3 regions of the Hoeflea sp. 108 genome follow, and region 1 is predicted to be linked to each of the others. Evidence: predicted binding sites of a transcription regulator. Region 1 holds the regulator's gene; each other region holds the start of a gene.
The links. The regulator PhoB, encoded in region 1, activates phosphate uptake and scavenging genes when phosphate is short. The targets are predictions, from matches to a motif close to TGTCATNNANCTGTCAT.
Positions count from the first base shown of each region.

Region 2: a site for PhoB is predicted at 1,312-1,328, ahead of B015_RS0111260 (bifunctional 2',3'-cyclic-nucleotide 2'-phosphodiesterase/3'-nucleotidase). Genes of this name have one in related genera too.
Region 3: a site for PhoB is predicted at 1,643-1,659, ahead of B015_RS0107725 (LTA synthase family protein). Genes of this name have one in related genera too.

Region 1 is NZ_KB890024.1:4,379,660-4,382,935, reverse strand. It holds gene pstB (phosphate ABC transporter ATP-binding protein PstB) at 1-554, shown strand, start outside; gene phoU (phosphate signaling complex protein PhoU) at 593-1,294, shown strand; gene phoB (phosphate regulon transcriptional regulator PhoB) at 1,392-2,081, shown strand; gene B015_RS0121705 (ROK family protein) at 2,604-3,276, opposite strand, start outside.
Region 2 is NZ_KB890024.1:2,299,205-2,302,480, forward strand. It holds gene B015_RS0111250 (Lrp/AsnC family transcriptional regulator) at 1-417, shown strand, start outside; gene B015_RS0111255 (5-formyltetrahydrofolate cyclo-ligase) at 427-1,089, opposite strand; gene B015_RS0111260 (bifunctional 2',3'-cyclic-nucleotide 2'-phosphodiesterase/3'-nucleotidase) at 1,421-3,276, shown strand, end outside.
Region 3 is NZ_KB890024.1:1,585,893-1,589,168, reverse strand. It holds gene fabG (3-oxoacyl-[acyl-carrier-protein] reductase) at 1-377, opposite strand, end outside; gene fabD (ACP S-malonyltransferase) at 432-1,373, opposite strand; gene B015_RS0107725 (LTA synthase family protein) at 1,819-3,276, shown strand, end outside.

The DNA.
Region 1 (3,276 bases):
ACAGCGAGGACATCTACGATCCCAAGATCGACGTGGTCGAACTGCGTGCCCGCGTCGGCATGGTGTTCCAGAAGCCGAACCCGTTCCCGAAGTCGATCTACGAGAATGTCGCCTACGGCCCGCGCATCCATGGCCTCGCCAGGTCGAAGGCCGATCTCGACAAGATCGTCGAGCAGAGTTTGCACAAGGCGGCGCTTTGGAACGAGGTGAAGGATCGCCTGCACGAGCCGGGCACCGGTCTGTCGGGTGGCCAGCAGCAGCGCCTGTGCATTGCCCGCGCCATTGCGGTTTCGCCCGAGGTCATCCTGATGGACGAGCCATGTTCGGCACTCGATCCGATCGCCACCGCCAAGGTGGAGGAACTGATCGACGAATTGCGCGAGAACTACACCATCGTCATCGTCACCCACTCGATGCAGCAGGCGGCGCGCGTGTCGCAGCGGACGGCGATGTTCCACCTCGGCTACCTCGTTGAGGAGGGGCCGACGGACAAGATGTTCACCAATCCAGACGACAAGCGGACGCAGGACTACATCACCGGCCGCTTCGGCTGAGTGATCGTCGCGTACAGTAAGCAGACGAGGAAACGATCATGGGCGATCATACAGTCCGGTCCTTCGACGAAGAACTCAAGCATGTCGACCAGCTCATCCGCGACATGGGCGATCTCGCCGGTTCGATGGTCGCGGGCGCCATCCGGGCATTGCTGTCGTCCGACCAGGCGATGGCCCAGAACGTGATCGCCGACGACGCGATCATGGACGCCAAGCAGCGTGAGCTCGACAACGCAGCCATCACGCTGATCGCCAAGCGCCAGCCGATGGCGCAGGATCTGCGCGCCGTGGTCGGCGCCATCCGCATGGCTGGCGATCTCGAGCGCATCGGCGATCTTGCCAAGAACATAGCCAAGCGCGTCGGCGCCGTCGGCCAGATGCCGACGCCGCGCAACCTGGCGCACTCGATCGATGCCATGTCGCAGCTGGTGCTGGGACAGGTGCGTGGCGTGGTCGACCTCTATGTGGCGCGTCAGCCGGAAGGCCTGAAAGGCCTGCGCATCGACGACCAGAAGATCGACATCCAGTACAATGCCGTGTTCCGCGAACTCCTGACCTACATGATGGAAGATCCGCGCAACATCACGGCCTGCACCCATCTGCTGTTCTGCGCCAAGAACCTCGAACGCATCGGCGACCATGTGACCAATATCGCCGAGAACGCCTATTTCGTGGTGACCGGCGAGCAGCTTCCGCTCAATCGGCCCAAGGTCGACGAAACCACGACGGTTTCGAACTGAGAACTTCCGCACCGCATGCGTTTGGCGCGGGGGCGCTGCATAGGTTAAACCAGCGCATGGTCCTGATCGGGCCGTGCGCAAGGACAAGGTACAGGCGATGATCGCTCCAAAGGTCATGGTCGTTGAAGACGAAGAGCCGCTGGGCGTGCTGCTTCGCTACAATCTCGAATCCGAAGGCTATCAGGTCGAGGTCGTCACCCGTGGCGACGAGGCCGAAATCCGTCTGCAGGAAAACGTTCCCGACCTGCTGGTGCTCGACTGGATGGTGCCCGCATTGTCCGGCATCGAGCTGTGCCGCAGGCTGAGGATGCGCCCGGAGACCGAGCGGCTGCCGATCATCATGCTGACGGCACGCGGCGAGGAAAGCGACCGGGTGCGCGGGTTGTCGACCGGTGCCGACGACTATCTGGTGAAGCCGTTCTCGACGCCTGAGTTCATGGCGCGGGTGAAGGCTCTGCTGCGCAGGGCCAAGCCCGAGGTGCTGTCGTCCATCCTCAAGGTCGGCGACATCCTGCTCGACCGCGAGTCGCACCGGGTCTACCGCAAGAAGAGCGAGATCAAGCTCGGGCCGACAGAGTTCCGCCTGCTCGAGTTCATGATGCGGCATCCGGGCCGCGTGTTCTCGCGCAGCCAGTTGCTCGACAATGTCTGGGGCGAGACGATCTATATCGACGAACGCACCGTGGACGTGCATGTCGGGCGCCTGCGCAAGGCGGTCAACAACGGCCGCATGCCCGACGTGATCCGCACCATCCGCGGTGCCGGCTACGCCATCCGCGAGGATTAGGCGCCCGGCCGGCGAGACAGTTAAATTTGGCTCGCCGGCTTATCGAACATGATCAGACGTTCGCGCAGCGGGCGGTCAGCGCCATCCGCCATATGGCAACCGCCCGTGATACGGCGTATTGCGGCAATGGCCGTATGGGCCGCGCCAATAGCCCGGAGGGCACCCGTAAGCGTGACGTGCACGGTGTACGACACGCCCATAGCGGCATCCGCCATATGGCCCTCGCCAGCCTCCCGCCCCGCAGCCCTGGGCAATGGGAATGACCATTGCCGAATCTCCCGCGACAAGCGGCATGGGGTTCGGGGTGGCTGATGCTGAAAACGATGAGGCACACAAAAGGCCTACGCCGGCCAGGATGTTACGCAGCAGACTGGTCATCGCAACGTCTCCGAAACGGACGACACGTCGGTTCCAGGGTTGGTTCCGCCTCTTTGCCAGGCTGGGCCTTTCAAGGGCGGTCGCGGACTGTCGTCTAGCACGGCAGTATGGTCGCGGCGATCGTCTTAATTGCGACGGCCGAAATCAAATGTCCTTGAGCGGAATGTCTGCCTCGGCCCGCCGCGGCACCGAGCCCGCCGCAAAGACTTCCTCGTCGACATAGAGCAGGGCGCGCATGGTGCAGCCTTCGCGGATCAGGGGGACCTCGTTCGGCTCGGTGTCGAAAGAGATCGCCTTGGAGTGCGTGCCGCCGGCCGTCTTGGCGATGGCCGAGCGCACATACGGCTCCATGATGTCGAAGGCGGTGGCGCCGACACCGACGAAGGCGAGGGGGGCGGGGTCGAACAGCGCGAACATCGAGCCGAGGCCGAAACCGATTGCCTCGCCCGCCTTGCGGAAGGCCTCGCGCTCGGGGCCGTCATGGTCGCGCGCGGCGTCGGCGAGCGCCTTGATGTCCTCGTCGGAGAGGTCGGCCAGCGGCTCGGCGTTTTCGTCGCCGAGCCGGGCGTTGCGCCAGATCGCATAATTGCCGGCATAGGCCTCGATGCAGCCGCGGCGGCCGCAGCGGCACAACGCTCCGTCGGGGCGGTGGACCATATGGCCGAACTCGGCGCCCGACGATTGCGTGCCGGTGAACAACTCGCCCTTGATGACCAGGCCCATGCCAATGCCGTGGGAAAGCAGGATGGCGATAAAGTCGTCGCGATAGCGCGCCGGGTCGCGCCAGTGCAGGGCCTCGGCGATCATGTTGCAGTCG
Region 2 (3,276 bases), 2.1 Mb from region 1:
ATGCCGAACGCGGCATTGGCAGAGAAGGTCGGCTTGTCGCAGTCCGCCTGTTCGCGCCGCCTCGACAATCTCGAGAAGTCGGGCGTCATCGCCGGCTACCACGCCCGGCTGTCCAACGCGGCCCTCGGTCACCAGATGACCGTCATCGTGCACATTTCGCTGTCGGGGCAGTTCGAAAAGACGCTGACCGAATTCGAGATCGCGGTGAAACGCTGCCCCAACATCCTGTCCTGTCACCTGATGTCGGGCGAATACGACTACATCCTGCGTATCGCCGCGCGCGACCTGCCTGATTACGAGCGCATCCACAAGGAATGGCTGTCGGCCATGCCGCATGTCACCAAGATCAACTCGTCCTTTGCGCTGCGCGAGGTCGTCGATCGCACGGCAATGGGTATGCGTCCCGAACTCGCCTGAGGTGAGCCCTCACCGGATGACGCCGGCCTCGGTGACGATCCTGTCCATGGGGATGTCGTGGGGCTGCGGATAGATTGTTGGCAGGCGCGCCAACTCATAACCTATGCCGATGACCAAAGCCTTGCGCGGCAGCGCCGCCAAAGTGCGGTCGAAGAAGCCGCCGCCATAGCCAAGCCGGTAGCCCGATCCGTCGAAGCCGACCAAAGGGGCGATGACGATGTCTGGAATGACCTCCGGTCCGGTAGCCGGCACCGGAATGTTCCAGACGCCGCGCTCCAGCTTGTCGCCCGGCGCGTAGGCTTTGAAGGTCAGTGGCCGGCCCAGCTGGATGGCGATTGGCAGCGCGGTCTTGCCGCCACGAGCATTGACCGAGGCGAGCCAAGGCCTGAGGTCTGGCTCGCCTCGGAAGGGCCAGTAGAGGCTGACCAGCCTGCCGGCAACGTCGCCGACAATCTTGTCGAGACCTTGCGCGATCAGTCCGGCCATGGCCGTCCGTGCGTCGGCTGAGACCTCCAGCCTGTGTTCGATCAGCCGTGCGCGCTCAGCCTTGCGCCAGCGCCGCACCTCGGCCCAATCGGGCGGCGACGGGGCACGGAACTCCGGATCAAGCTCATGCATGAAACAGGGAGGTGAGGCGTATTGCGCCGGACCGTCGTCGTCGAGATCGCCCATGTCAGGACCTCCTGAAGCGCCTGTGTCCGGATGAACGCACGAGGACGCTCTAGCTGGCTGTATCTGCGCATCGCGCTTTCCGAAAACGCGTTCCGGGCGATGCATCGGGATTTCAAACACTGCGGAAGCCTAGTCCTGCACGCACCATGCTTGTGGTCAATCGGCGACATGCCATGGCCCAAGAGGTCGCAAATTTCCTGGACCAATGCATTCCTCACAACTTGTCGCGAACCTGTCATGCGAGTCGGCTGGACTTCAGGGGATTTTGGCGCAAGATTTGATCTTTCGGACGCCGGCTAAATACTGTCACTTCATTTCCCTGGAGAATGAAATGTCCACCACGCTTCATCCGATTTCTCGTCGTTCCTTTCTCGCGGGCTCAGCTGCCGCGGGCGCACTCGTGATGCTGCACCCGTTCGCGGCGCGCGCCCAGGCCAACCAGGCCCATCTTCGCATCATGGAAACGACCGACCTACACGTCCACGTCTTTCCTTACGACTACTACGCCGACAAGCCGAACGACACGATGGGCCTAGCCCGCACCGCCTCGATCATTGACGCCATCCGCGCCGAGGCCGCCAATTCCGTGCTTGTCGACAATGGCGACTTCCTCCAGGGCAACCCGATGGGCGACTACATGGCCTATCAGCGCGGCATGAAGGACGGCGACGTCCACCCGATCATCAAGGCAATGAACACGCTGGGCTACGATTGCTCGACGCTTGGCAACCACGAGTTCAACTACGGCCTCGACTACATGTTCAAGGTGCTGAACGGCGCCAATTTCCCGTTCGTCTGCGCCAACCTGACCAAGGGCCAGCTGGCAGGCGACGCCACCAAGGACGAATTGTTCCTCAAGCCCTATGTGATCCTCGACAGGAAGGTGAAGGACGGCTCCGGCGCCGAGCATCCGATCCGCATCGGCCTGATCGGCTTCGTCCCGCCGCAGGTCATGACCTGGGATTCGCGCCATCTCGACGGCAAGGCGATGACCCGCGACATCGTCAAGGCCGCCCAGGCCTGGGTGCCGCAGATCAGGGAAGAGGGCGCCGACATCGTCATTGCGCTTTCGCATTCGGGCATGGGCACGCTCGAACAGGGCGAAAATCTCGAAAACGCCTCCATCCTGCTTGCCGGCGTCGACGGCATCGACGCCATTGTCACCGGCCACAGCCATCTCGATTTCCCCGGTCCGAAATTCGACAAGATCGAGGGCCTCGACAACGCCAAGGGCACCATCAACGGCAAGCCCGGTGTCATGGGCGGCTTCTGGGGCTCGCATCTCGGCCTGATCGACCTGCTGCTCGAACGCGACGGCAAAACCTGGAAGGTGGTGAAATCCTCAAGCGAAGCGCGGCCGATCTTCAAGCGTGTCGACAAGAAGGTCGTGCCCAATGTCGAGAGCAAGGCCGCGGTCGAGGCCGCAGCCAAGGAAGAACATGAGGCGACGCTCGCCTATGTGCGCACACCTGTCGGCAAGACGTCTGCTCCGCTCTATTCCTATTTCGCGCTCGTTGCCGACGATCCGTCGGTACAGATCGTGAGCCAGGCGCAGATCTGGTACATCAAGGATATGCTGAAGGCGACCGAGCACAAGGATCTGCCGGTGCTCTCGGCAGCCGCTCCGTTCAAGTCGGGCGGCCGCGGTGGTCCGGACTATTACACCGACGTGCCGGCGGGCGACGTCGCCATCAAGAACGTGGCCGACCTCTATCTCTACCCCAACACCGTGCAGGCCGTGGCGATTACGGGCGCGCAGGTGAAGGAGTGGCTGGAGATGTCGGCCGGCATCTTCAACAAGGTCGAGCCTGATAAGGCCGACCAAGTGCTGATCAACGCCGACTTCCCGTCCTACAATTTCGACGTCATCGACGGCGTGACCTACAAGATCGACCTGGCCCAGCCGCCGAAATACGATCCCAAGGGTGCCGTGCTCAACGCCGGTTCGAACCGCATCGTCGATCTGATGTTCGACGGCAAGCCGATCGATCCGGCCGCCAGGTTCGTCGTCGCCACCAACAACTATCGCGCCGGCGGTGGCGGAAATTTCCCAGAGATCAACGCGTCCAAGCTGGTTTTCGAGGCGCCTGATACCAACCGCGACGTGATCGTGCGCTACATCGTCGACCAGGGCACGATCAATCCGTCGGCCGACGCCAACTGGTCGTTCGCACCGGTTGCAGGTGC
Region 3 (3,276 bases), 2.8 Mb from region 1:
ATCGGATGGGTCAGCTCGCGCGTCAGGCGGAACATCGCCGTCAGATTGATCTCGATGACCTGGTCCCAGTCTTCGTCGGACATGCGCACGAACAGACCGTCCTTGGTGATGCCGGCATTGTTGACCAGGATGTCGACACCTTCGAGCTCGGCCTCCGCCTTCTGGCCCAGCGCCTTGACCTCGTCGCGGTTGCCGAGATTGGCCGGGAACAGCTTCACGCGGTCGCCGAGATCGTTGGCCAGGGCCTCGAGTTTCTCGACGCGGGTGCCGTGCAGGCCGACGATGGCGCCCTGCTTGTGCAGGATGCGGGCGATTTCTTCGCCGATGCCACCGGAGGCGCCGGTGACGAGTGCCTTACGGCCGGTCAGATCAAACATTGTTCCACTCTCCTTGGAGCACACCCTTCACACGGGCGGGGTCGTTCGAATTGTTCAGGCGAGCGCGGCGACTGCCGCGTCGACGTCTGCCGGGTTGTTGACGGCAGCGGTCGCGATTTCCTTGTTGATGCGGCGGGCGAGGCCCGACAGCACCTTGCCGGCACCCACTTCATAAAGAGTGGTGACGCCGTTGTTGCCGAACCACTGGACCGTCTCGGCCCAGCGGACGCGACCCGTCACCTGCTCGACGAGGCGGGCGGCGATCTCTTCCGGATCGATGATCGGCTGCACGGTCACGTTGGCGACGACGGGCACGACAGGCACATTCTTCTTCACGCCGGCGAGCGCCTCGCGCATCTTTTCGGCCGCCGGCGCCATCAGCGCCGAATGGAAGGGTGCGGACACCTGCAGCATCAGCGCGCGCTTGGCGCCCTTTGCGGTGCAGAGCGCTGCGGCACGTTCAACCGCTGCCTTCTCGCCGGAGATAACCAACTGGCCGCCGCCATTGTCGTTGGCGATCTGCACGACCGAGCCCTGAGCGGCCTCGGCGCAAGCCGCATCGACGTCAGCCTGATCGAGGCCGATGATCGCAGCCATCGCACCCTGGCCCGCCGGCACAGCCGCCTGCATGGCATCGCCGCGGATGCGCAGCAGGCGCGCTGTGTCAGCTACGGAAACGAAGCCGGCCGCCGCAAGCGCGGAATATTCGCCAAGCGAGTGGCCGGCAACGAAAGAAACCTTGTCCTTGAGCGAAAGCCCACGCGATTCCAGCGCGCGGAACGCCGCCATCGACACGGCCATCAGCGCCGGCTGGGCATTGGCGGTCAGCGTCAGCGTCTCCTCGGGACCTTCCCAGATCAGCTTCGACAGCTTTTCGCCGAGCGCTTCATCGACTTCCTCGAAAACCCGGCGCGCTTCGGGAAAAGCATCGGCGAGTTCCTTGCCCATGCCGACAGCCTGGCTGCCCTGCCCCGGAAAAGTAAATGCGACGGCCATTCTTGTCTCCTGGCTGCTGGCGCATCGCTCGAAGGCTTGTACGCCCCCTGATTGGCGCGATGCGCAGACATAACAAACCGAAGTACGCTTGCCGCCCCTGGGGAACGCCGGGCACTCCGGATCGCTGTGGCTCTGGCGCAATGCGCCCTGTCAAGTCAAGCCTTGTGCGTCTTCAGGCCCGAAACGGGCCGATAATCACACAATGATTAGGCCAAAACACGATTTGTTGGCCAACGCTTCTCAATTTTGCCATAAGCCCTAGCTTCTGCATGACAGTTTGATGACGTTCAGGTGACGTTCAGGTGACGTCTACATTATGAAGCCGTCATGAACTCGGGGAAGCATTGAGTTGGGAAGTGTAGACGATAACGGCGTCGCCGCCGCGCAGAGCGTTGCCGACGCGGATCAGACCGCGTTCTGCCGGCGCGCCTATGCGCTTGGCGTGATGCGTTCGGTGATGGTGACGCTGGCGGTTTCGGCCGTGCTGGTCTTTGCCATCGAGTTGATCGCGCGCGGCTCCCTCATCGACACCATCAACTTCTTCCAGCAGCCCTTCAAGCCGAGCTGGACCACGGTCGCGCTGTTTGCGCTGATCCTGATCGGCCTCGACGCGCTCCTCGGCCGGCCGCACAACGGCCTTTTGATCGTCGCCCCCGTTGCGCTGACGCTGGCCTTCGTCGGCCACCAGAAGTCGCTCTATCTCGGCGATCCGCTCTATCCGACCGACTTTCTCTACGCCCGCCAGATCGTGGAATTGATGCCGCTTCTGGTGCGCGAACGCCCGTGGACCGGCGTCGGCATCGCCGTCGGGCTTGTCGCCGGCATCTCGCTGCTCGTGCTGGCTTGGCGCCATTGGCGCCGCCGCATGCCGGCGCTGTCGTTCTGGGCGCGCATCTCGCGCCTTGCCATTGCGCTGCCGACGCTCGCCTTCTTTGTCTCGATCATGGACTACGCGACCTTCTCGTGGACGCGCGATCGGCTGCAGATTATTCCGATGATGTGGGACCAGAAGGAGAACTACGCCTCCAACGGCTTCGCCATCGCCTTTGCGCTCAACGTGCCGATGGCCAAGGTCAACGCGCCGCAGGGCTATACGGAAAAGGCGATCGATGCGATTACCCGCACCGACGTCGCGACCTCCCTGCCCGAGGAAAAGCCCGACATCATCGTGGTGATGAGCGAATCTTTCTGGGATCCGACGCGCCTGCCCGGCGTGGAGATCAGCCCGGACCCGATCCCGAGCGTACGCGCCGCGCAGTCGGGCCACGTCTTCTCGCCCGAATTCGGCGGCATGACGGCCAATGTCGAGTTCGAGGCGCTGACCGGCTTCTCCAACGCGTTTCTGCCGGCCGGCAGCATCCCCTACCAGCAATATGTGCGCAATCCGGTACCTTCGATGGCAACCTTCCTGCGCAGCGAAGGCTACGAGACCAAGGCCATCCACCCCTTCGGCGGCTGGTTCTGGAACCGTGCGCCCGTCTACAAGGCCTTCGGCTTCGACGAGTTCATGTCGGAAGAGAACCTTCCGCCGCTGAAGAAGCGCGGCCCGCTCGCTTCCGACGAGGCGCTGACCGAAGAGATTATCCGTCAGGCCGATGCCACGGACCATCCGTTCTTCTACTTTGCCGTCAGCCTGCAGAGCCACGGCCCCTATGAGCCGGGTCGCTACAACGACGCCACCCACAAGGTCGAGGCCGGCAAGCTGTCGCAGTGGACGCGCGATTCGATCCTGACCTATGCCGAGGGCGCCTCCGACGCCGACCGCAGCCTGCAGCGCCTGATGGACTGGGCCAGCAAGCGCGAACGCCCGACCGTGATCGCCTTCTTCGGCGACCACCTGCCGCCGCTCGGCCCCGTCTATGTCGACACCGGCTTCATGAAAGAGCCGGTCGCCAAGCGCAAG